Linked DNA regions of Labrys monachus. The protein of the gene in region 1 interacts with the protein of each later gene in a pairwise test. Links are inferred from orthologs where the notes say so. Each region holds a gene or a part of one and is shown on either strand. Other genes may lie near its edges. The genes, in order: cheB and J3R73_RS16255.

Region 1 (11,940 bases):
GCTCTTGCAATGGGCGAGGACGCGCCCCTGCGCCCCGGCGACGAAGGCCTGGAAGGCGCGCACATCGGCGCGGGTGATGCTCGCCAGGCTGACGGGGACGAAGGCATAGGCGAGGCCGGCCCTCTCGGCCGCCGCCTTCTCGGCGGCATTGCCGGGCTGGCCGGGCTCCTCGCCGTCCGGACGGGCGTTGAGCAGCGCGGAAAAGCCGCCTTGCGCCAGCGGGCCGAAGGCGGCGGGATCGGGCTGGCCGGCGATGGACAGCCGGTCGGTGACGGAGACGGGTTGCATGATGCGGCCTTTCGAGAATCGATATACATTTAAGTAAAATATATAATGTTGAGATGCAAGGGGGGAACGAAATTTTCCGCGCACCCCGCCGCCCGTCCCCGGTGCCCGGCAACGTCATCCCGTGCGCACCGCCACCCTGCGAGGGTGGGTGCAGACACGGGACCGCGTGCGGAACGAGCCTCATCCTGCCCGCGGTCCCGGACGCGATGCGTCACTGACGTGCCGCATCGCGTCCGGGATGACCGGCCGTTGCCGGGCGGGGGGGCGAGACTACCCCGCGCCGCGAAGGAAGCGGTCGACTTCCTCGCGCTCGGGGATGCCGAGGCGGCCGCCGAAGCGGGTGCATTTGATCGCCGCCGCGGCCGAGGCGAAGCGCACGGCTTCGGGCGCGCCCATGCCCTCGCCGAGAGCGAGCGCCAGCGCGCCGTGATAGGTGTCGCCGGCGGCGAGCGTGTCGACGACCTCGACCCGGAAGGCGGGGATGTGCTCGATGCGGCCGTCTGCCGTGAACCACGTTCCTCGCGGGCCATGCGTCACCGCCTGCCAATTGGGGGCGCCGGCTGCCAGTTCCGCCAGCGCCGCGGCCGGGTCCTCGCGCCCCGTCATCTCGCGCGCCGCCTGGTGCGAATAGGCGACATGCGTGGCCGCCTGGAGCAAAGCGGGGCTGTCGGGGGCGCTGTCGACGTCGAGCACGCCGGGGCATCCGGCCTGCCGGGCGAGGGCGAACAGGCGCAGCGCCGCCGCCTCCCAGCGGATGTCGCCCATCACGGCATCGGTGCCGTCCGGCAGCGCCTCGGGCAGCCATGCCGGCTCCTGCGGCAGGGCGTCGTCGGTATAGGTCACGATCAGGCGTTCGCCGGCGGCGTCGACGAAGATCGCCGAGAGCGGTGAGGTCAGGCCGGGAATGCGCCGGATGAGCGCGCAGTCCACGCCGAAGGCTTCGAGGCCCTCGACGATGTCGCGCCCGGTCGCATCGTCGCCGAGGCGCACCATCAGCACCGCCTCGCCGCCGAGCCGGGCCACCGCGACGGCGGCGTTGGCGGCGAGGCCGCCGCCGACCACCGTCAGGGCGTGGCTGCGATATTTCTCCGGACGGACGGGCATCTCCCGCACCGCGAAGATGAAATCCTGAACCGCCGTGCCCGCCAGACAGACCTTGGCCACGTCGCCCCCCCCCCCCCCCGGAATGGTCGATTTTCCGTCCGCCCCTCCCTATCGGCCGGAGCGTCCTGCATTCAAGCGCTTCGGCCGGCGCGAAGGCAAGGAGCCCGGCGCATCTTCCTACCTGTTTCCGACCGCGGACCGGGGCGAGTCGGCATTCCGGGTCTCCTCGGAAAAGGCCAGGGAAATATGGATGTCGAGCCGCTCCTTGACGGCGAGCGAGGCGGCCGCGAAGGCGGCTTCCAACGCCGCTTCCGGCATGTCGTAGGGGCCCGTCCTGTCGCCGTCATGGTCGATCATCCAGCCCTCCCGGCGGCTGACGATCCGGTATGACGCCTCTTTCGCCTTGTCCATTGCCGTCTCCTCGCTGATGTCGCCTGCAAGGAACGGACGATGGGAGCGGTGGTTCCTGCGCGAGGAAGGGGCTGTCCCCGCGGCAGGCATCCTTCCCGTCTCGCTTACCGCCCGAGGAGGACGTCGCGGGTGTGGCCGGCGATCACCGCCTCCTCGTCGGTCGGGATGATCAGCACCCGCACCGCGCTGTCCGCGGCGCCGATGTCGGGCGCCGCGGCGGCATTGGCGGCGGCGTCGATGGCGACGCCGAGCCAGCCCAGCCTTTCGCCGACGCGGGCGCGTATCTCGGCGGCGTGCTCGCCGATGCCGCCGGTGAAGACGAGGCATTCGAGGCCGCCGAGGGTGTTGGCCATCGCCGCCGTGTGCCGGGCGATGCTGAAGCAGAAGAGGTCGACCGCCTCGGCCGCTTCGGGGGCGTCGGATTTCAGCAGCGCCTGCATGTCGCCGCTCAGGCCGGAGACGCCGAGAAGGCCGGATTCCTTGTAGAGCAGGTGCTCGAGCGCCGCCACCGAGAGACCCTGCGCCTGCTGCAGATAGAGGAGGACGCCCGGATCGATGGCGCCGCAGCGTGTCGCCATCACCAGCCCGTCCAGGGCGGAGAAGCCCATGGTGGTGTCGGCGCTCCGGCCATGGCGCATGGCGCACAGGCTCGCGCCGCTGCCCAGATGCGCCACCACGGTGCGCCTGTCCGCCAGCGAAGGCGACAGGCCGGCGAGACGGCGCGCGACATATTCATAGGACAGGCCGTGGAAGCCGAAGCGGCGCAGGCCCTGCACCTCGTAGCGGCGCGGCAAGGCGAGCCGGCTGACCGGCGGCGCGAGATCGTGGTGGAAGGCGGTATCGAAGCAGGCGACCTGGGGCAGCTGCGGCCGCATCGCCCGCAGCGCCCGGATCGGCGCGAGGCTTCCCGGCTGGTGCAGCGGGGCGAGCGGCGTCAGCGCCTCCAGCGCCGCGAAGAGGGCATCGTCGATGCGGGCGGGCTCGACGTGGAGGCCGCCGCCATGCACGACCCGGTGGCCGACCCCCGCAAGGGCGCCGGCGCCGATATGTTCCTCGCTCCACGCCAGGAGATCGCTCACCAGCCCGTGGCCGTCCGGCTCGCCGGACGCCGCGTGGCGGTCCGCCAGCATGCCGCCGTCGGGGGCATGCGCCACCAGGCGCCGGGCCCCGTCGCGTTCCTCGGCCTTCCCCCTGGCGAGGAGGCCGGGCTCGTCGGCGCCCGACATCGCGAACAGCGCGAATTTCAGGCTGGAGGAGCCGGCATTGATCGCGAGGACGGCATCGGTCATGTCATGCTCCTGTCTGTGTTGGGCCCGTCAGGACGGGATGCTCGGCGACGGCGATCTGCCGATGGAAGATCATCGGTCGCACGCCAGTACCGGTCCATCGAGGCGAGGTGTCCGGCGTTCGCCGTGCCGCTTCTGCATCGTTTCTGCCTCGGAAGCTACCGTCGGCATCCAGGAACGTTCTGCAGTGGTTGATACGACGGCTAACTATGCGCCGCGCCTTCCGGATTATGCCCCGCCGCGACTGCCCCGACAACCGACCGTGCCGTGAATTGTTCGGGACGGGAGAATGAGCCGTCGACGGGTCTGCGAGCCTGGACGGCCGCCGTCGCGGGCGGATGGCCAGATTCGGGAGGATTGCGCGTTTGGGCCATGGCCGTAGCAGCCCCGACAGGGTAGAACTGACCTGTCGTTCCGTCAGGGACGTTCTCTGACCTTCGTGGATACCGGGCTTCCCATGACGCTGATCAAGACATCGAGGATCGGTCCTGCCGCCGGCCGGCACGATATGCCTGCCGGCCGCCGCAATGTCCGCAAGCCGCAGGGCGCCGCCGTCGCGGGCAATGCGAAGATATCCGAACGCCTCGCCGCCGCCACCCAGGAACTCGCCAGCGGGCTGTCCGAGGCGTCGGCTGCGGCCGAGGAGCTGTTCAGCTCGATCGCGCAGATCGCCGCTGGCGCGGCGGAGGCCTCCGCCGCCTCCCAGCAGCAGCTTTCGTCGCTCAAGGCGGTGACCGGCCATTTCACGGCCGCCAAATCGCAGGCCCAGTCCTTCCGCAGCCTCACCACCTCGCTCGAGCGGACGCTGATCGAGACCTCGGCGCAGACCATGACCTCGGTCCGCGCCATCGAGCGCAACGCGGAGCGCCAGATCGCCTCGGTCGAGGTGATCGCCGAGCTGGAGCGCCGCACCCAGGACGTGCGCGACGTCACCCAGATCGTCGGACGCATCTCCGACCAGACCAACCTGCTGGCGCTGAACGCGGCGATCGAGGCCGCGCGGGCCGGCGATCACGGCCGCGGCTTTGCCGTCGTGGCCGACGAGGTGCGGGCGCTGGCCGAAACGTCGGAGAAGGGGGCGACGGAGGTCCAGGCGCTGGCCGACGCCATCCAGTCGGAGGTGCGGTCGGTTGCCGAGGCGGTGAAGGCGGCCGCGGAAGCGGCGAAGGCCGAAGCCAGGACCGGCCGCATCGTCGGCGAGACGCTGGAGGCGATCGGCAGGGAGATGATCCAGCTGTCGGAAGGCAGCGAGACGACGCTGCTCGCCGCGCTCGAGGCGGAACGGGGAGTGGAAGAGGCGCGGCGAGGCGCCGAACAGGTGGCGAGCGCGGCCGAGGAACAGTCGGCGGCTGCGGGCGAGGCGCAGACGGCCACCGGGCAGCAGGTGCAGTCGGTCGAGCAGGGCAAGGTCGCCGCCGAGGCCCTCTCCGCCCTGGCGGAGGTCCTTCGCGACCGGGCGGACGACAGCCAGGCCGAGCAGATCGCCGCCATGGCCGAGGAATTGTCGGCCGCCATCCAGGAATTGAGCGGCACGGCGAGCCAGATTTCGACCGCGGTCGATCAGATCAGCCGGGGCGCGCAGCAGCAGGCCGCGGCGACGCACCAGACCTCGTCCGCGCTCGTCCAGATCGAGAACGGCGCCAAGGTCGCCCTGGCCAATGCCGGCCGCGCCGATGAGAGGGCGACGGCGATCGTGCTTTCCCTTTCGGATTGCCGTTCGTCCGTGCAGCGGCTGATCGAGGCGGTGCTTTCGATCACAAGCGCCACCCAGGACAATCTGGCGAGGATCCGGCGCATCGAGACAACCGGCCGCAGGATCGAGAAGAACATCGATGCGATCGCCCTGCTCGGCGTGCAGACGACCATGCTCGCCGTCAGCGGTTCGGTGGAGGCCGCGCGGTCGGGTCAGGCCGGCCGCGGCTTCGCGCTGGTCTCCAACGACATCCGCGCGCTTGCCAGGGAGGCCTCGGAGAGCATCGACCGCGTCAAGGACACCGTCCGCGGCATCCTCGACCAGATCAATTCGTTGCGCCGCGAACTGGAACAGGTCGTCGCCGCCTCGGAGGGCGAGCTCCAGAACAATCGCGCCACCGTCGTCGCCCTCGAAAAGGTCGACCGCGAGGTCGCCGCCCTGAGGGAGGCCAACCGCGCCATCCTGGAGGGCGGCGCGACCATCCGCGAGGTCGTCGAGGAGGCGGCTGCCGGTGCGCGCCAGATCGCGGCGGCGGCGGAGGAGGCCGGGTCGTCGGCACGCCAGGCCGCCGCGGCGACGGCGCAGCAGGCACAGGGCGCGGAGGATCTCGCCGCGGCGATCGAGGACATCGCCGCCCTGGCCGATGCGCTCAGGGGAGAGGGCGCGGCACAAGCGGGCCCCGACGAGCCGGGGCCGGCGGTGGCGGACAATGGCTGAGCCGGCGGCACTCGCCGAGGGTGAGGGGGAACCCCGGCGCTTCCTGACGTTCCGGAGCGAGCGCCGGCTCTATGCGCTGCCGGCCGAGGACGTGCTGGAAGTGATGCAGACGCCGGATGTCGCCCGCGTCCCCCGCGCACCCCCGTTCCTGCTCGGCATCGCTAATCTGCGCGGCATGGCGACCCCGCTGGCGAGCCTGAGCGGGCTGCTCGGCCGCCAGGTGCCGCCGCCCGCCTCTTCGTCGCGCGCGATCGTGCTGAACATCGGGCAACGGGTGGCGATCGTCGTCGACGGCCTGAGCGCGCTCGTCAGCATCGAACCGGACCAGCTCGAGAGCGCCGGCGCCGCGTGGGCGGGCGAGCGCGGCGAGGCCGTGAGCGGGGCCTTCCGCTGGAGCGGTCACGCCGATATCGTCAGGATCCTCGACATACGGGCATTGCTGGCCGCCGCTTTCGTGCGGCGGGCGGCCGCCGAGCGCCCGCGCGGCCGGCTTCATGCCGAACTCCCGGCCGCCCTCGCACCCGATGCCCCGTCCTGGACGCGCTATGTCGTCTTCGAGACGGGCGGGCAGGAATATGCGCTCGACGTCGCCGCCGTCCGCGAGATCGTTCCGGCGCCGGAAGTCCTGGCGGCCATGCCGGAGAGCGAGGACGTCGTCATGGGGCTGACGGCCTATCGGGGCGGTATCCTGCCCCTGCTGTCCATGGCGGGGCTGCTGGGATTTCGATCCGCGGCGCGGCCGGACGCCGGTTCCCGCATCCTGGTCGTCGGCATCAGGGGCACGCTGGCCGGCCTGGCGGTGGACAAAGCGCGCGCGATCCTCGACGCCGATCCGACTCTCGTCGAGCCGCTTCCCGCCATGCTCGCGGCGCGCTCGGGAGGCGAAACGCGCATCAAGGCGGTGTATCGGGACGAGGCCGGCACCAGGCTGGTGTCGATCGTCGCGGTCGACACGCTTTTCCGGGAGGACATCATGCAGCGTCTGTCCGCGCCGGGGCGCCCGGCGGCGCAGGGGGAGACCGGCGGCAGCGAGGCCTCGCCGGGGCAGAGCACGATTCTGGTGTTCCGGCTCGGGGACGAGGAATACGGCCTGCCCATCTCGTGCATCGAGGAAGTGGCGCCGGTTCCGACCCGGATCTCGCGGCTGCCGCGGGCGCCCGACTTCCTGGATGGGGTGACGAGCCATCGCGGCGAAGTGCTCCCCGTGATCGATCAGCGCCGGCGGTTCGACATGCCGGCCGGCGCATCGCTGCCGTCGCGCCGTCTCGTCGTCCTGCGCAGCGGCGGCCATCGCGCCGGCCTGATCGTGGACGGCGTGTCCGAAGTGCTCCGCACCAGCGAGGGGGCGATCCAGCCGCCCCCCGAGCTGACGGGCGAAGCGACGCGCTATGTCGAGGGCGTCGTCGATACGGGTGAACGGGGCCGTCTCGTGCTGCTGCTCAATCCGGCTGAATTGCTGAGCGTGAGCGAACGCAGCGAGCTCGACTCCTTCACCACCTCCCATCCCGCGCCGTTGCCTTGATTAAGGTCCTGGTCGTCGACGATTCCGCGCTGGTGCGCAAATTGCTCGGGCAGGCCTTCGCCGGCGAAGGGGATTTCGAGGTTGCCTTCGCCCGCGACGGCGTCGCGGCGCTCGCCGAACTCGCCCGCTTCAACCCCGACGTGGTCACGCTCGACGTCAACATGCCGCTCATGGACGGCCTGGCCTGCCTCGACCGCATCATGATCGAGCGTCCATGCCCGGTGGTCATGGTCTCTTCCGCGACGGGAGAGGGCGCCGAGGCGACGCTGGAAGCCTTGCGGCTCGGCGCCGTCGATTTCGTGGCCAAGCCGGACGGCGCGATGTCCCTGCAGATCGAGGCGTGGATCCCCACGCTCCTGCGGACGGTGAGGACCGCAGCGGGCGCCAAGCCCCGCCTCAGCCGGCGGCTGCGGGAGCGGGTGCGCCATCGCATGCGCGGGTCCGCTCCGGCGGGCCTCGCCCCGCCGGCGGCGCCCAGGCTCGCTGCCGAGGCCGCTCCGATCGAGGGGCTGGCTCATGGCCTGGTCCTGGTGGGGGCGTCGACCGGCGGCCCTCCCGCGCTGGAGACGCTGCTCCGGGCCCTGCCTTCCAGCTTTCCCTGGCCGATCCTCGTGGCGCAGCATATGCCGGTGGCCTTCACCGGCCCCTTCGCCAAGCGCCTCGACGGGCTGTGCGCCTTGTCCGTCGCCGAAGTGGGAGCGCCCGTGCGGTTGCGGCCCGGCGCCGTCCATATCGGCCGGGGCAATGCGGACCTCGTGGTGACGCGCCGGTCCGGCGAGCTCTTCGCGATGGCGGCGCCGGCCCAGCCCGGCTATCCCTGGCATCCGAGCGTCGATCGCCTCGTGCGCAGCGCTATGGAGCAGGCGCCGGCCTCCCGCCTGGTCGGCCTGCTCCTGACCGGCATGGGCACGGATGGCGCCGACGCGATGGCCGCGATGCGGCATGCCGGCGGACGGACGATCGCCGAAGCGGAGGAGACGGCGGTGGTCTGGGGCATGCCGGGGAGCCTGGCCCGCCTCGGCGGGGCAGACCGTATCCTGCCTTTGCCGCGGATCGCCGATTGCCTTATAAGATGGACGGCGAAGATGGATTGACGACCACGGATGCCGCTCGTTCGAAAACATGCGCCGGTCCGGACGGACGCCGAGGCCGGGGACCGTTCGCCGGTCCCGCACGCCGGCGCTGCGGACCTGCGCGTCCGACTCGTCGAAGGCACCCCCGAGGAGCGCTATGCGGCGGCGCGCCTGCTGGCGGCGATGCCCGAAGGCGCCGACATCCTCGGCCAGGCGCTGGCGCTGGAACCCGATGCGCGGGTGCGGGAGGCGATCTTCGCAGGTCTGGCACGCTCGAGCGATGCAGGGGCGGTGGACGTGCTGCTGCGCCAGCTGCATTCGGACGACGCCGGCCTGCGCGGCGGGGCGCTCGATGCCCTCCGCGCGATGCCGGGACGTTTGAGGCCTTATCTCGAGGCCCTCCTCTCCGATGGCGATTCCGACGTCAGGCTCCTCGCCTGCGATCTCCTGCGCGAGCAGCCGGACGACGTGGCGGCGGCCCTGCTGCCGCCGCTCCTCGATGCCGAGACCCATGCCAATGTCTGCGCGGCGGCGGTGGACGTCCTCGCCGAGGTCGGCGATGCCCGGTCCCTTCCCGCGCTGCAGCGCTGCGCGGCACGCTTTCCCCGCGAGGCCTTTCTCCAATTTGCCATCCGTGTGGCCGTCGGACGGATCGGCGGCCCGCCTTGAGCGACGAGGCGCGGGCGCAGGTCGTCACCGAGGAGGAGTTTGGTCGCCTGTCGGATTTCCTCTACCGCCGTACCGGGCTGGTCTTCGGGGCGGCCAAGCATTATTTCGTCGCGCGCAGGCTCGCCGAGAGGATGGCCGCGACGCGAACCGGAACGTTTGCCGGCTATTATGCGTTGCTGCGCCGCAATGCGGACGACGAAATCGAGCATCTGATCAACGCCTTCACCATCAACGAGACCTATTTCTATCGCGAGGATCATCAGCTTCGCTGCCTGACCGGAGACCTCCTGGCGGAGCGTGTCGCCGGCCGCCCGGCGGGCGGCGGCATCAGGATCTGGTCGGTGCCGTGCGCCACCGGGGAGGAGCCCTATTCGCTGGCGATGTGGCTGCTGGAGAACTGGCCGCCCGTCGATCGCTACGAAGTCGAGATCGTCGGCTCCGATATCGACACCGCAGCGCTCGACGCCGCCGAACAGGGCTATTTCGGCAAGCGCGCCCTCATGCGGCTTTCGGACGGGCTGGTGGAGAAATATTTCGTCGACAGGGGGAACGACAGCTGGCGCATCAGGGAGGAATTGCGCGAATCCGTGCATTTTTCGCGGGTGAACCTGATGGACGCGGGCGAAACCGCGGCGCAAGGTCGGTTCGACGTGATCTTCTGCCGGAACGTGCTGATCTACTTCGACGACATGTCGCGGCGCTTGGCGGCGGAAAATCTCTACGAATGCCTTTTGCCGGGCGGTTTCATTTGTCTGGGGCATGCGGAATCCATGAGTCGCATATCGCCGCTTTTCGAGGTCTGCCGCTATGCGGACGCCATCGTCTATCGACGCCCATGGGAGGACCGGCGATGACCCCGGACGGCAAGGCGCGCATCCTCGTCGTCGACGACGCCAGCCTGGTCCGCCTCTATTATCGCGACATCCTGGAGAAGGCTGGCTTTGCGGTCGACGAGGCGCTCAACGGCATCGAGGCCCTGGAGAGGCTTCTCCTCGATCCCGCCGATCTCGTCATCGTCGACGTCAACATGCCGCGGATGGACGGGCTGAGCTTCCTGCGCGCTTTGCGCGAGCGGGACCTGCCCCTCGCCTCCACGCCCGCCTTGGTGACGAGCACGGAAGCGGCGCCGCAGGACGCGGCGGCGGCCAGCGCCGCCGGGGCCAATTTCTACCTGGTCAAGCCCGTCACTCCCGAGGTCCTGGCGCGCCATGCGGCCCTGCTCTGCGGTGTGGCGACGTGAACGAGTTCATCGAGCAATTCCTGATCGAGAGCCGGGAACTGGTCGAGCAGGCGACCAACGATCTCCTGTCCCTGGAGGCCGATCCGCAGGACAGGGCTTCGGTCGACCGGCTCTTTCGCGCCCTCCACACGCTCAAGGGCGCCGCCGGTATCGTCGATTTCGACGCGATGGCGGCGTTGATGCATGCCACGGAGGACGCGCTCTCCGAGGCGCGCTCGGGGCGCCGCGCCATCAGCCCGGCGCTTGTGACGCAGGGCCTCGCCAGTCTCGATCAGGTCAGCACCTGGCTGGACACCATGCAGGCCACCGGCGTTGTTCCCGCCGATGCCGGCAGGGCGGCCGAGGCGGTGGCGGCGTCTTTCGAGCCCGCGCCGGCCTCGGCGGCCGAGGACGCTTCCGAAGGCTGGGCGAGCGCGCTGCGCAGGCGCCACGGCGCGCAGGCCGGGACGGCGCGCGTGGCGATCCGCTACAGGCCCGCATCCGACTGCTTCTTCCACGGCGAGGATCCGCTCGAGCTTTTTTCGGCCTGCCCCGGCCTCCTCGCCGTCGATCTCGTGCCGCTCGGCACCGTGCCGGCGGCGGACGCGCTCAATCCCTATGACTGCCTGTTCGGCGTCCTCGCTTTGTCGGGCGCACCGCTCGCGGAGGTCGAGGCATGGCTGGCGCCTCTGGGTCCCCGGGCCGAGGCGGTGCCGCTCGCCGGGGAGGCTCCGGACCTGCCGGCGGAAGCCCGCGACATGATCGAGGCGCAGATCCGGCTTCTCGGGGAGGCGGGTGCGCGGCCTTCGCCGGGGCGGGCGGCCTCGGCGGCGCGGTCGGCGGCCAATATCCTGCGCTCGCTCGGCCGGGCGGCGGACGGGGAAGCCGTCGATCGCGTCCTGGCGGATACGGGTGAGCTCGCCCTGCCGGCGGCGCTCGCCGCAGCCCTCCGGCGTCTCCTCGGCACGGACGGGCCGGGCGCGCCGGCAGCGGACGGCCCCGGGCCGGACCCCGCCGCGGCGGCACCGGGCGCCGTCCGCGTGGAGTTCGACCGCATCGAAGCCCTGATCAAGCTCGCCTCGCAGCTGACCGTGGTGAAGAATGCGCTCGGGCACTCCACGGAACGGGCGGCCGAGACGACGATGAGCGACCTGCTCCCGCGCCTCAAGGAGCAGCATGCCGCGCTCGACCGCCTCGTCAGGGAATTGCAGCGCGCCGTGCTGGACATCAGGGTCTTCCCCTTCCGGCATGTCTTCCAGCGCTTTCCCCGCCTGGTGCGGGAGATGGCGACCAGCGTCGGCAAATCGGCGCGCCTCGTCGTCGCGGGCGAGACGACGGAAGCGGACAGGGCCATCGTCGAGGGCCTGTTCGAGCCGCTCCTGCACGTGCTGCGCAACGCGGTGGACCATGGCGTCGAGACCGCGGTCATCCGTGCCGCCGCGGGCAAGCCGCCGACGGCGCTCATCCATCTGCGCGCCATGCGGAGCACCGACCGCATCCTCGTCGAGGTGGAGGACGACGGCAGCGGCATCGACGTCGAAAGGGTGCGGCGGGCCGCGGTCGAACGCGGCATCGTCGACGGACGATCTGCCGAAGGCATGGCGCGGGAAGCCCTGGTCGATCTCATTTTTGCGCCGGGCTTTTCCACCGCGCCGCGGGCGACGGCGCTGTCCGGGCGCGGCGTCGGCATGGATGTGGTCCGTGCGGCCGTGGAGCGCATGAACGGGCGCGTCGGGGTGGAGAGCGCGGACGGGAAGGGAACGCTCATCCGCTTCGACCTTCCCTTCACGGTGATGCTGATGCGGGTCATCACCGTGGAAGCGGGCGGGCAGGCCTTCGGCATTCCGGTCGAGGCGGTGGTCGAGACCGTCAGCATGCCGCGCTCCCGCATTTCCGCCATCGGCCGGGCGCGGGCCTTCGTTCACCGCGACCGGACCATCCCGCTCGTGTGGATGAGC
Region 2 (12,197 bases), 2.2 Mb from region 1 along the record:
ACGGGCTTGTCGAGCCAGGCCGCCGATCTGCGCAAGGTCGTCGAGACCTTCGTCAAGGACTTCGCCGCCGCGTGATGCGGGGACCTCCATTCGTTCCTGACCCTAGGGACGAATGGAGGTGCCATTTGATGTGCACCTACGCGACCCGACATCTCGAAAGAGAACCAAGAACGGAGTTGCAGACATGAACGTCCATTCGATCCGCGTGCGTATCGCCGGCCTCGCCGCCCTCTGCCTCGTCGTCACGACGGTGGCCATCGTCGGCTACAATGTGTGGGCATCCACGCGGAAAGCGGACTTCGTCGAGACCTCCGTCGGCAACTTGCTCGATCGCTCCAGCCGCGAATCGATCATGCGCCTCGCTGGCAAAGAAGCCGGCGGCATCCAGACCGAGATCAATGTCGCCTTCGATGCGGCGCGCAACATGGCTAGGGCGCTCGAGACGATCGCTGCGGCGCCGGACAAGAACGGAGCGCCGATCGACGTGCGGCGCGCGCAACTCGACGGCCTGCTCGAGCGGGTGCTGCGCGACAATCCCCGCTTCAACGGCACCTACAGCGCTTGGTTGCCCAACGCCCTCGACGGCCGCGACCGGGACTTCAAGGGCAACAAGGCGGCGGGATCGGACGACACCGGTCGGGCATTGCCCTATTGGACCCGCGACACAACCGGGCGCATCGCGCTTCAGCCGTTGGTCGAATACGACAGCCGCGCTCTCGATGCGAACGGCCTGATGAAGGGGGGATGGTTCATCAACCCGCAGGAGACCGGTCGCGAGAGCATGCTGGCGCCGCTGCCCTACATCGTCCAGGGCCGTTCGGTTCATCTCGCCACTATCTCGGTGCCGATCACCATCGAGGGAAAATTCGCCGGCGTCGTCGGCGCCGACTTCGACCTAGCCTTCATCCAGAAGCTGGCCGAGGACGTCAACTCCCACATCTACGACGGCAAGGGCGGGGTGACCATCATCACCGACGATGGTCTGATCGTCGCCTCCAGCCTCGATCCGTCGTCGGTCGGTGGGTCAATCTCCAAGCTCGACAACGATCCGCAGGCCACCATGAAGCGCGTGAGCGCCGGCAAGGAAGAGATCATCTACGTCCAGGCGACCGATCGCCTTCGTGTTTTCTCGCCGATCGAAGTCGGCCATACCGGAAGACATTGGGCCGTCGCCATCGGCTTGCCGCGCAATGTGGTGATGGCGGAAGCCGCTGTGTTGACCAAGACGCTGCAAGAAAAGGAAAGCACCGACTTCTTCTGGCAGATTGCCGTCGCGGTGGGCGTGTCGGGCATGGCGGTGATCGCCATGATCTTCCTCGGCCAGACGATCGCCTCGCCGATCGTGTCGCTCGCTTCGGTTCTGCGCAGGATCGCCGCCGGAGAAACGGTCGACAAGATTGCCGGGGCCGAACGTCGCGACGAGATCGGCGAGATCGCCGGCGCATCCGAAGTCCTGCGGGTCGGTCTCACCGAGGCGGCACGGCTTCGCCTGGACGCGGCTGCGAAGGAGACCAAGGAGCGTGAAGTCCTTGCCCGTCGCGAGATGCTCGCGGGTGACTTCGTTTCCCGCATGCAGGACCTCGCTGCCGGGTTTGCCCAATCCTCCGGCGAAGTCGCCGACAGCGCCAAGAACCTCTCGGCCACGGCGGAGGAGACCTCGCGTCAGGCCCAGGCCGTCGCCGCAGCGGCAGAAGAAGCTGCCACCAACGTCCAGACCGTCGCCGCTTCGTCCGAGGAGATGGCGGCCTCCGTGCGCGAGATCAACGGGCAGGTCGGCCATTCGGCCAAGGTCGCGGACACAGCCTTCACTGAAGCCGAGGCCTCCAGCGGTCGCATCGCTGCGCTCGCGATCGCCGCCGCGACGATCGGCGACGTGATCAACCTGATCAAGGGCATCGCTGACCAGACCAATCTCCTTGCGTTGAACGCCACCATCGAGGCGGCGCGCGCCGGCGAGGCTGGTAAGGGCTTCGCCGTTGTCGCCGCAGAGGTCAAACAACTCGCCAACCAGACTGCCAAGGCGACTGGTGAGATCGGGTCCAAGGTTGGCGAGATCCAAGCGGCGACCGACGGCACGGTGAAGTCGATGACCGAGATCGTCCGCATCATCGCCAATATGAAGGAGATCGCCTCGACGATCGCCGGTGCGGTCGAACAGCAAGGTGCGGCCACCGCCGAGATCGCCCGCAACTGCCAGCAGGCGGCAACGGGGACGCAGCAGGTGACGCAGAACATCTCTGGCGTCGGTCAGGCAGCCGAGATGACCGGCGCGGCCTCGACCCAGCTCATGACGCTCTCCACCGGGCTGTCGAGCCAGGCCGTCGATCTGCGCAAGGTCGTGGAGACCTTCGTCAAGGACTTCGCTGCGGCATGATCTGAACCGGATGGGAGACAACGCCATGGGCCACCTACTCGTCGTCGTCCACGATCGCCCCGACGGCCGCCCTCCTGTCTACGTTCCAGCCCTGTCGTCGATCGGCACCGTCCTGACGGTCGATCTAAGTGCGTCGGCTCGGCTCCGTGCTTTTATCGATGCCCCCTGGCTGATCGACATCGTTGCCCCGAACGAGTCCAAGGTGGCCCGGCTCAGGGCGGCGATGAGCGAACCAGGAGGCGCGCCCCGTCTCCTCGTTGTCACTCCCGAAGATCATTTGACCCGGGTCCAAGCGAATGCCCTGGGAGCGACCGCCGTTGTCCCCAGACCGATCACCGTGGAAACGATCCGGCGCCTGTTGGATCACCCGCAGTCGGTGGAGAGTGGGGTGGATACGACGGCAGCGACGGATGTCGTGACGGCCATCGCGGGGGCTGCCGATGCCCTCGATCAGGTCTTCTCGGCCTGCGTTGCGGGGGCCTCGATCGACGCGGCGGTGCTGCGCAGAGCCGCCACTCTGGTCTCACCAGTAGTTCGGGAGGCAGGTCTCGGCACGTGGCTTGATCTCGTCCGCCGCCATCACACCGGCACCTACCTGCACATTCTCCAGGTCATGGGTATCTCCGTCCTCCTCGGACAGAGGCTTTCTCTCGGTGCCACCGAGATCGACCGATTGGCGCTCAGCGCACTGCTCCATGACACGGGGAAATGCTGGACCCCGGAAGCCATCCTCGACAAGCCGGGTAAGTTGACGGAAGCCGAGTTCACCATCATGCGCCGACACAGCTACGATGGCTGGGCGGCGCTGCGGGCGACGGACCTCAATCTCGACGAGGACGTCTACGACGCTGTGCTCCACCACCATGAGCATCTCGATGGCAGTGGCTATCCCGACAGCCTCGTCGGCGCGACGATCCGCCCGCTCACCCGGATCTTGACGGTGTGCGACATCTTCGGCGCCCTCATCGAAAGGCGCGCCTACCGTCCGCCACTTCCCCCACTTGAGGCCCTGACAATCCTCGAAGCAATGGCGCTCGCCGGAAAGGTCGATGGGACACTCGTCGGCGCCCTGTTCCGGCTCGCCATCTCCCGAGAAAGCCGACTGCGGCAGTCCACGTCACTCAACGGAATTGGAGTGATCGACAAATGACCGTTTCAATCTATCCCCTCACACATGCAAAGGCCGTGCGGCTCATGACCAAAATGGATCATGAACTCAAGTCTTATGTGAAAGCGTTCATCGTTGAACTCGATCTATTGATCAAGAATGGCGACAACGATGTGCTGATACCTATTGCAGAACGACTACTCAATGAGATCGGGGACATGATGAAGTCGCCGATCACGACAGAGACGGGGATCACTGCCCGTAATGCTGTCTGGGAAACCTGCTGCGACATCCTGCGCACGCAACAAGACTCGATTTCCTGCGGGACAAGGCCATCACCCGAAGTTCGGGCGTCATCGTTTCGGCAGTGAAGGATGCCATCGGGGCTCGGGTCACGCAGAAGTGCCTCTGTCGACGACAGCAAGGTTCGGAATTAAGTCTATGCGAGATGGCAGACGGATGTATTTTTAATACCCATCTTAACGCCAGCTTATATGTGATATTAATGAAATATAAATATGTGATTATATGTATACAATTTTATTGTAATTTACATATTGCGAAAATATACGAAAATTATTGTTAGTTTACATATTTTTAACTATGATTTTACTATAATTAAACAAATTTATATCAAATATCTCATCGCTTAATACCCATTCGGATCGGGCCTTGTGCCGCTATCCGGATGCTGCTGACCGACTCTTGCGTGAATTCACCATCAGCCTTCGAACACTAGGAGAGTAACTATGTCGTGGATAACCAATCTCGGGTCTGGGCTATCGGTCAAGGTCAGGATGACCGCGCTGGCGGCCATTCCCACCCTGGGTCTCCTGGGGATGTCGTGGCAAGTGGTCGATACCAGGTGGGACCTCGCCAGCGAGATGACCGAAGTGGCGGATATGACCTCACTCACCTCCGACGTCGTCGACTATGTGCACGCTCTGCAGAAGGAGGCCGGCGCTTCGGCGTCTTTCGTTTCATCCAAGGGAGGAGACGGTCAGACCGATCTCGATCGGCTGCGTCGCACCTCCGACGAGGCGCGGGCGAAGGTAGAGGCCGTGCTGAAGACCTTCGATCTGAAGGCGGTGTCGAACGAACTGGATACGGTGTTGCAAGACGGGTTGCGCAAATCCGCCGGCGCCGATGCCGTCCGCAACGGCGTCAGCCGGCGGACGATCTCGGCTGACGACATGAACAACTACTACACCGCCTCCATCGTCCGCCTTCTCGACGTCAGCCTCTATGCCGCGAAAACTATCTCTCATGCCGAGGTGGCGCGTTTGATGAACGTCTATGCCTATACGCTGCAGGCCGAGGAGGCCTCGAGTGCCGCCCGTGCCAATGCGGCGGTCGGATTGAGCGCCGGGCGTTTCGACACCGCGCTCTATGCCAAGGTCATGGCCTTCGTCGCCAAGCAGGAAGCCTTCATGTCGACGCTCGAGCTCAATGCCAATCGGAGCGAGCTCGACGTTCTGCATGCGACCTACGCCGGTACCCCGATCGACGAGACCGCCCGCTATCTGAATGTCGTTCGAGACGCCGGACCCAACGCCGGGATCACCAACCTCGATGCCGCCGGTTGGCTGCGCGTCAATGCCGACCGCCTCGCTTTGTTCGGCAAGGTGGAAGGGGTCTTCCACGACAATCTCTTGACGACTGCGGCTCGGGTGCGCAGCGACGCCCAGGCCGGACTGGTACTCTCTGCGACGGTGGCCGGTGGCCTTGCGCTCGTCACGCTCTTTCTCGCCTTCGTCGTGACGTCCGGCATCACCGTTCCAATTCGCAAACTGTCCGACGTGATGCACGACCTCGCCGAAGGGCGGCTGGCGACCGAGGTGGAGGGGGCCGATCGCGGCGACGAGATCGGCGCTATGGCCAAGACCGTCCTGGTGTTCCGTGACCGCCTCCAGGAAAACGAGGCGATGCGCGAACGCCAGGCGAATATCGAGCGGGAGAATGCCGCCCGCATTCTGACGGAGCGCAATGCCATCGCCGATCAGTTCCAGGCCAAGATGGGGGTGCTGGCCGATCACTTCGCCAAATCGTCGAACGAGGTGGCTGAAGCTGCCCGCAACATGTCGGCGACGGCCGAGGAGACCTCGCGCCAGGCGCAGGCCGTTGCCAGTGGGGCGGAGGAAGCCACCAACAACGTCCAGACGGTCGCGGCCGGTGCCGAAGAACTCTCCGCCTCCATTCGCGAAATCAACCGCCAGGTGGCCAAGTCGGCGACCATCGCCGGGGAGGCCGCTGAAGAGGCCACGCGCTCGGAGGGCAACGTTCGCGCGCTCAACGAAGCCTCGGCGACGATCGGCGACGTCGTCGGCCTGATCAAGGACATCGCGAGCCAGACCAATCTGCTCGCGCTCAACGCCACGATCGAGGCGGCGCGCGCCGGCGAAGCCGGCCGCGGCTTCGCGGTCGTCGCCTCCGAAGTCAAGCAACTCGCGGCCCAAACGGCCAAGGCGACCGATGAGATCGCCGCCAAGATCGGGGAGATCCAGGCGGCGACGGACGAAACCGTCGGCTCGATCGGGCGCATCGTTGCCACGATCAAGACGATCCGCGAGGTGACCTCCTCGATCGCGGGCGCGGTCGAAGAGCAGGGGGCTGCCACCAACGAGATCGCCGCCAATACCCAGAGGGCGGCTCGTGGGAACCAGGACGTGACCGGCAACATCACCGGCGTCGGTCAAGCGGCGGAGATGACGGGGGCTGCCTCCACTCACCTCATGAGCCTCTCCGGCAACCTCCAGACCCAGTCCGGCGAACTCCAGCGCGAAGTCGCGGAATTCGTGCGCGGGCTGCGGGCCGGGTAACAGCGAGCGGCGGCGGCTCAAGACGACGAGCCGAAGAATGCCTCGGCCCTGCGGCGGAAGCGACCACCGCAGGGTCCCTCTCCTCCCTCGCGACGCCCGCGTCGACAACCGGATCAAGGCAAGAGCCATGGACGATCTGCTTCGTGAATTCCTGACGGAAACCAGCGAGAGCCTCGATGTCGTCGACGTCGAGTTGGTGAAGTTCGAGCAAGACCCCAACAACGAGAAGATCCTCGGCAACATCTTCCGTCTGGTCCACACAATCAAGGGTACCTGCGGTTTTCTCGGGCTGCCCCGTCTTGAGGCGATTGCCCACGCGGCGGAAACCCTGATGGGCCGGTTCCGCGACGGCGTGCCAGTGACTGAGGCCGCCGTGACGCTGGTCCTTCAGTCGATCGACCGGATCAAGCAGATCATCGCCGATCTCGAGGCGAACGAGCAAGAGCCGGCCGGTGAAGATCACGATCTGGTCGGCGAACTCGAACGCATGTCGCAAGAGGGTCAGCCGCTGGTCGTCTCCGAAGGACCGAGGTGTACCGAAGGCACGCTGGTGCCCCAAGTTCTCGAACGCCAGTTGCGACTGGGCGAGGTCTCGCTCGATGAGTTGGAGCGCGCCTTTCGAGAGGCGACCTCCGAGACGCAGACTGCGGCGAACACGGCGGCTGCGACACTGGAACCCGAGCCGGCACCGGTGGCGGCGATCCGTCCGACGACACGCGCGCGCACCAAGACCGAGGCCAGGGACGCGGAAAAGGACGGCGAGGGCAAGGGCAGCGTGTCGTCGCAGTCGATCCGCGTCTCGGTCGACACGCTCGAACACCTGATGACCATGGTTTCGGAGCTGGTGCTGACCCGCAATCAGCTCCTGGAGATCGTCCGCCGTCACGAGGACAGCGAATTCAAGGTGCCGCTGCAGCGCCTGTCGAACGTCACCGCCGAGCTGCAGGAAGGCGTCATGAAGACGCGGATGCAGCCGATCGGCAACGCCTGGCAGAAGCTGCCACGCATCGTGCGCGACCTCGCCAACGAGCTCGGTAAGCACATCGACCTGGAGATGGTCGGTCAGGACACTGAACTCGACCGGCAGGTGCTGGAGCTGATCAAGGATCCGCTCACCCACATGGTGAGGAACTCCGCCGACCATGGGCTCGAGATGCCAGAGGTGCGCAAAGCAGCCGGCAAGTCGGAGAAGGGCACGATCAGGCTCTCCGCCTATCACGAGGGCGGCCACATCATCATCGAGATCGCCGACGATGGTCGCGGCCTCGACCTCGAGCGGATCAAGCAGAAGATCGTCGACACCGGCTTGGCGGCCGAGTTCGAACTCGAGAAAATGTCGGATGCGCAGATCTTCAAATACGTCTTCGCGCCCGGCTTCTCGACGGCGCAGAAGGTCACCAACGTCTCGGGCCGCGGTGTCGGTCTGGACGTAGTCAAGACCAACATCGACGCCATCGGCGGCACGGTCGATCTGAAGAGCGTCGCCGGTCAGGGCACGACCTTCGCCATCAAGATCCCGTTGACGCTGGCGATCGTCTCGACCCTGATCGTCGAGACGGCCGGAGACCGCTTCGCCATCCCGCAGTTGTCGGTGGTGGAACTGGTCCGTGCCCAACAGAACTCCGAGCATCGGATCGAGCGCATCCGCGACACGCCGGTTCTGCGCCTCAGAAACAAGCTGTTGCCGCTGGTTCATCTCGCCAAGCTCCTCGATATCACCACCATCGGTGGCGAGGCCGAAGTGCCGGTGTCGGAGGAAGACGGCTTCATCGTGGTGATGCAGGTCGGTCCGCAGACCTTCGGCGTGGTGGTCGACGCGGTGTTCCACACGGAAGAAATCGTCGTCAAGCCGATGTCGACCATGCTGCGCCACATCGGCATGTTCTCCGGCAACACCATTCTCGGCGACGGTTCGGTGATCATGATCGTCGACCCGAACGGTCTCGCCCAGGCGATCGGGCCGAGCCAGGAGACGCCGGTGACCGACAAGGTAGGGCACGAGGAGGATCGTTCGCGCGACGAGGCGCAGCTGATCTCCCTTCTGCTGTTCCGGGCCGGCGATGCACATCCCAAGGCGGTGCCGCTGTCGCTGGTCACCCGTCTCGAGGAGTTCTCGGTCGACAAGGTCGAGCGCTCCAACGACCGCGATCTCGTCCAGTACCGGGGGACGCTGATGCCGCTCGTCTATTTCGACGAATTTGCCCAGAGGAAAACCGAGGGCGGTCTGCCGATGCTGGTGTTTACGGACGGCGGTCGTTCGATGGGCCTGGTGGTCGACGAGATCCTCGACATCGTCGAAGATCGCCTGGACATCCAGATCGGCTCGGAGCGTCCTGGGATCCTCGGCTCGGCGGTGATCAAGGGACGGGCGACCGAGGTCGTCGACGTCGGTCATTTCCTGCCGCAGGCCTTCGAGGACTGGTTCCGCCGCAAGGAGGTCTCGACCGATCAGGTCCCCCGCTCGCTTCTGTTCGTCGACGACGCGCCGTTCTTCCGCAACATGCTGGGTCCGGTGCTCAAGGCCGCCGGCTACCGCGTGACGGTGTGCGCTTCGGCCACTGAAGGTCTCCAGCTTCTCGGCAGCGGCCGCCGCTTCGACGTCATCGTCTCCGACATCGAGATGCCCGAGATGAACGGCTACGAGTTTGCCGAAAGCATCAAGCGAGACCCACGGCTGCACCACACTCCCGTTCTGGCGCTGTCGTCGATCTGCACGCCGGCCTCGATCGAACGTGGTCGGCAGGCGGGCTTCGACGACTACGTCGCCAAGTTCGACCGGCCCGGTCTGATCGCGGCGCTGAAGGAAATGACGAACTACGACATGGGAGTTGCGGCATGAGCGACGCGATCAACAACCACAGCGAGAGCATCCAGTACGCCACCGTGATGATTGGCGGTCAGGTGTTCGGCCTGCCGGTCTCCCGTGTCCACGATGTGTTCATGCCGCAGTCGATCACCCGGGTGCCGCGGTCGCGGCCGGAGATCGCCGGTGTGCTCAACCTGCGCGGTCGCATCGTCACGGCGATTGACATGCGTCGGAGGTTGGATCTTCCCTCCCGCGACGACGGCGGCACAGCGATGGCGGTCGGCATCGAAAGCAAGGGCGAGAGCTACGGCCTGCTCATCGACACAGTCGGGGAAGTGCTCGATCTACTGGGAAGCGGTCGCGAACCGAACCCGGTCAATCTCGATCCGCGTTGGACCGCAGTTTCCAGCGGGGTCCATCGGCTCGACGGACGACTGATGGTCATCCTCGACGTCGAACGCGTTCTCGCCGGGATGTTCGAAGCAATAGCCGCTTGAGCCGGCGATTTCCGGCAAACGGCGAGATCGAACCTATAGAAAGAAACCGTCATGCATCTCTTCAGCACGAACAGAGAACGCATCGCCAAACTCGAGGCGCTCGACCGATCGCAGGCCGTAATCGAGTTCGACATGGCCGGCAAGGTGATCACCGCCAACGAGAACTTCCTCGCCGTGCTCGGTTACGACCTCGGCGAGATCGTCGGCCGCCACCACTCGATGTTCGTCGACCCGAAGGAGCGCGACGGCGCCGACTATCGCGTCTTCTGGGACAATCTGCGCCGCAGCAGATTCCAGGCCGGTGAATTCCACCGCATCGGCAAGGGTGGCAAGGACGTCTGGATCCAGGCCTCCTACAATCCGCTGCTCGACCGCTCGGGACGGCCGTTCAAGGTGGTCAAATTCGCCGCCGACACGACCGCCGAGAAGCTCAGGAACGCCGAATTCCAGGGCCGGATCGCCGCCATCGACAAGGCGCAAGCGGTGATCTCCTTCGAACTCGACGGCACCGTCATCGACGCCAACCAGAACTTCCTCGACGCACTCGGCTACCGGCTCGACGAGATCAAGGGCCGCCATCATTCGGTGTTCGTCGAGCCGGCCCATCGCGACAGCGCCGAATACCGCGCCTTCTGGGAAGCGCTGCGCGCAGGCCGCTTCCAGGCGGCCGAATACAAGCGGATCGGCAAGGGCGGACGGGTGGTCTGGATCCAGGCCTCCTACAATCCGATCTTCGATCTCACTGGGCGTCCCTTCAAGGTGGTCAAGTTCGCCACCGACATGACCGAGCAGGTCGAGGAACGGGCGCGGCGGGCGGAGGTCCAGAAGGGTATCGACGGCGATCTCGGCGCCATCGCCGAGGCGATCGCCACGACGACGCAGCAGGCCGAAGCGGCGGCGGCGGCCTCGGCGCAGACCTCGTCCAACGTCCAAGCGGTCGCCGCTGGTTCGGAGGAGCTCGCCCAGTCCGTCGGCGAGATCAGCCGCCAGGTGGCCCAGGCGCTCAAGATCGCCAAAGGCGCGGTCGCCGAGGCCGGGCGCACCAACACCACGGCCAACACCCTGCTCGTGGGAACCCAGACCATCGGCAAGGTGGTCGATCTCATCAATTCGATCGCCGCCCAGACCAATCTTCTGGCGTTGAACGCTACGATCGAAGCGGCGCGCGCCGGCGAGGCGGGCAAGGGTTTCGCCGTCGTCGCCTCCGAGGTCAAGCAACTCGCCGCCCAGACGGCCAGAGCCACCGACGAGATCGCCGCCGAGATCGGTCGGGTCCAGGGCAACACCCGTGAGGTGGTGGAGGCAATCGCCTCGATCTCGTCGACCATTACCCGGATCAACGAGATCTCGTCCGATATCGCCACCGCCGTCGAGCAGCAGGCGGCGGTGACGCAGGACATGTCGGCAAACATGAACACTGCCGCCCAGGGCGTCGAAGCGATCGCCTCCGGCGTCAGGGAAATCGCCGGCTGGACGCAGCTCATCGGCGGTTCGGCCCGCAAGATCAAGGATGCTTCCCTCAGCATCGTTGCGCCGAAAGGCGCGTCGAGCGTCGGAATGGAGAAAGCAGGATCATCCCTGATGACCTGGAGCGACGGCCTGAGTGTCGGCGTCACTGCACTCGACACCGAGCATCAGAGGCTCATCGAAATGGTCAATCAACTCTGGGACGGCATGCAGTCCGGCGCCGGCAACGCCGCTGTCGGCCAGGTGCTCGATGGGCTGATCGCCTACACGGCATCGCATTTCAAGCACGAGGAAGAGCTCTTCGCCAAGACCGGCTATCCCGCCACGGCCGGTCACAAACAGGAGCATGACGAACTGACGCGCCAAGTGCTCGATGTGCAGGCCAAATACAAGTCCGGCGTCTACAGTGTTCTGTCACTGGAGGTTCTGACCTTCCTCAAGAAATGGCTGGTCAATCACATCCAGGGCAGCGACCAGCGCTACGGATCCCATCTCAACGCAATGGGCATCAGGTGAAACCGTTTCGGCCGGCGATGCTTGCAGATTCCCGAATCGGATGGTGACGTCTGAGCTCTCGGCATGAGTGAAGCGACCGCCACCCGGTTCGAAGCCCGCCTCGCACTGGCCTTCGGGTTCTGCCCCGCGTCATTCCGCGCGCCCTCCTTCATTTCGGAAAGCAGTCGTCATCATGAGCGCCCATCAAAATTTTCTGGAGATTCACGACATCTCGTTTTTCCTGATTATTAGACTACGTCCTGACGCATTGCGTCCCGGCACCACGTTTTAGTGGGAGCAAGGGCATTGACGCGATCCTTGCGCTTGCGCAAACGCCATCGCTGCGACACTGATCCACTCGGCTCAACCTCGTTGAACGGTTGGATTCCGTTGGTGTCCCTCCGATATGCGTTGGCCGTTGCTGAACATTTGAACTTCCGCCATGCCGCCAATCGGCTGGGCGTAAGCCAATCCTGCGTCAGCACCCGGATCAAGACATTGGAACAGGATCTCAATATCCTGCTGTTCGAGAGGCGTCATCGCGGGGTTCGGTTGACCGAGGCCGGACGCTGCTTCATCGCGGAGGTCGCGACAGGCATCGAGCATCTCGATCATGCCATCAACACCGCCG

What was found.
Region 2: the proteins of cheB (region 1) and J3R73_RS16255 interact in binary tests that used the Escherichia coli proteins (3 or more experiments, as listed by UniProt). The link is inferred for Labrys monachus from one-to-one orthologs.

What each region holds. Positions count from the first base shown.
Region 1 is NZ_JAUSVK010000001.1:5,800,257-5,812,196, reverse strand. The notes cover bases 6,067-9,066. They hold cheB (chemotaxis-specific protein-glutamate methyltransferase CheB), read left to right. Parts: upstream 6,067-7,017; coding sequence 7,018-8,115; downstream 8,116-9,066. Other genes in these bases: J3R73_RS26500 (CheR family methyltransferase), read left to right, coding at 8,760-9,066; J3R73_RS26505 (HEAT repeat domain-containing protein), read left to right, coding at 8,125-8,763; J3R73_RS26515 (chemotaxis protein CheW), read left to right, coding at 6,067-7,021. Outside these bases: bifunctional sulfur transferase/dioxygenase Blh, read right to left, coding at 1-288; J3R73_RS26535 (PfkB family carbohydrate kinase), read right to left, coding at 559-1,452; J3R73_RS26530 (hypothetical protein), read right to left, coding at 1,570-1,803; J3R73_RS26525 (acetate/propionate family kinase), read right to left, coding at 1,908-3,092; J3R73_RS26520 (methyl-accepting chemotaxis protein), read left to right, coding at 3,547-5,499; more of J3R73_RS26515, read left to right, coding at 5,492-6,066; more of J3R73_RS26500, read left to right, coding at 9,067-9,617; J3R73_RS26495 (response regulator), read left to right, coding at 9,614-10,003; J3R73_RS26490 (chemotaxis protein CheA), read left to right, coding at 10,000-11,940. UniProt on the Escherichia coli protein: Involved in chemotaxis. Part of a chemotaxis signal transduction system that modulates chemotaxis in response to various stimuli.
Region 2 is NZ_JAUSVK010000001.1:3,580,485-3,592,681, reverse strand. The notes cover bases 6,084-9,340. They hold J3R73_RS16255 (hybrid sensor histidine kinase/response regulator), read left to right. Parts: upstream 6,084-6,428; coding sequence 6,429-9,140; downstream 9,141-9,340. Other genes in these bases: J3R73_RS16250 (chemotaxis protein CheW), read left to right, coding at 9,137-9,340; J3R73_RS16260 (methyl-accepting chemotaxis protein), read left to right, coding at 6,084-6,301. Also shown: J3R73_RS16280 (methyl-accepting chemotaxis protein), read left to right, coding at 1-75; J3R73_RS16275 (methyl-accepting chemotaxis protein), read left to right, coding at 113-2,374; J3R73_RS16270 (HD-GYP domain-containing protein), read left to right, coding at 2,400-3,524; J3R73_RS16265 (hypothetical protein), read left to right, coding at 3,521-3,853; more of J3R73_RS16260, read left to right, coding at 4,280-6,083; more of J3R73_RS16250, read left to right, coding at 9,341-9,604; J3R73_RS31545 (bacteriohemerythrin), read left to right, coding at 11,162-11,587; J3R73_RS16240 (LysR family transcriptional regulator), read left to right, coding at 11,960-12,197. UniProt on the Escherichia coli protein: Involved in the transmission of sensory signals from the chemoreceptors to the flagellar motors. CheA is autophosphorylated; it can transfer its phosphate group to either CheB or CheY.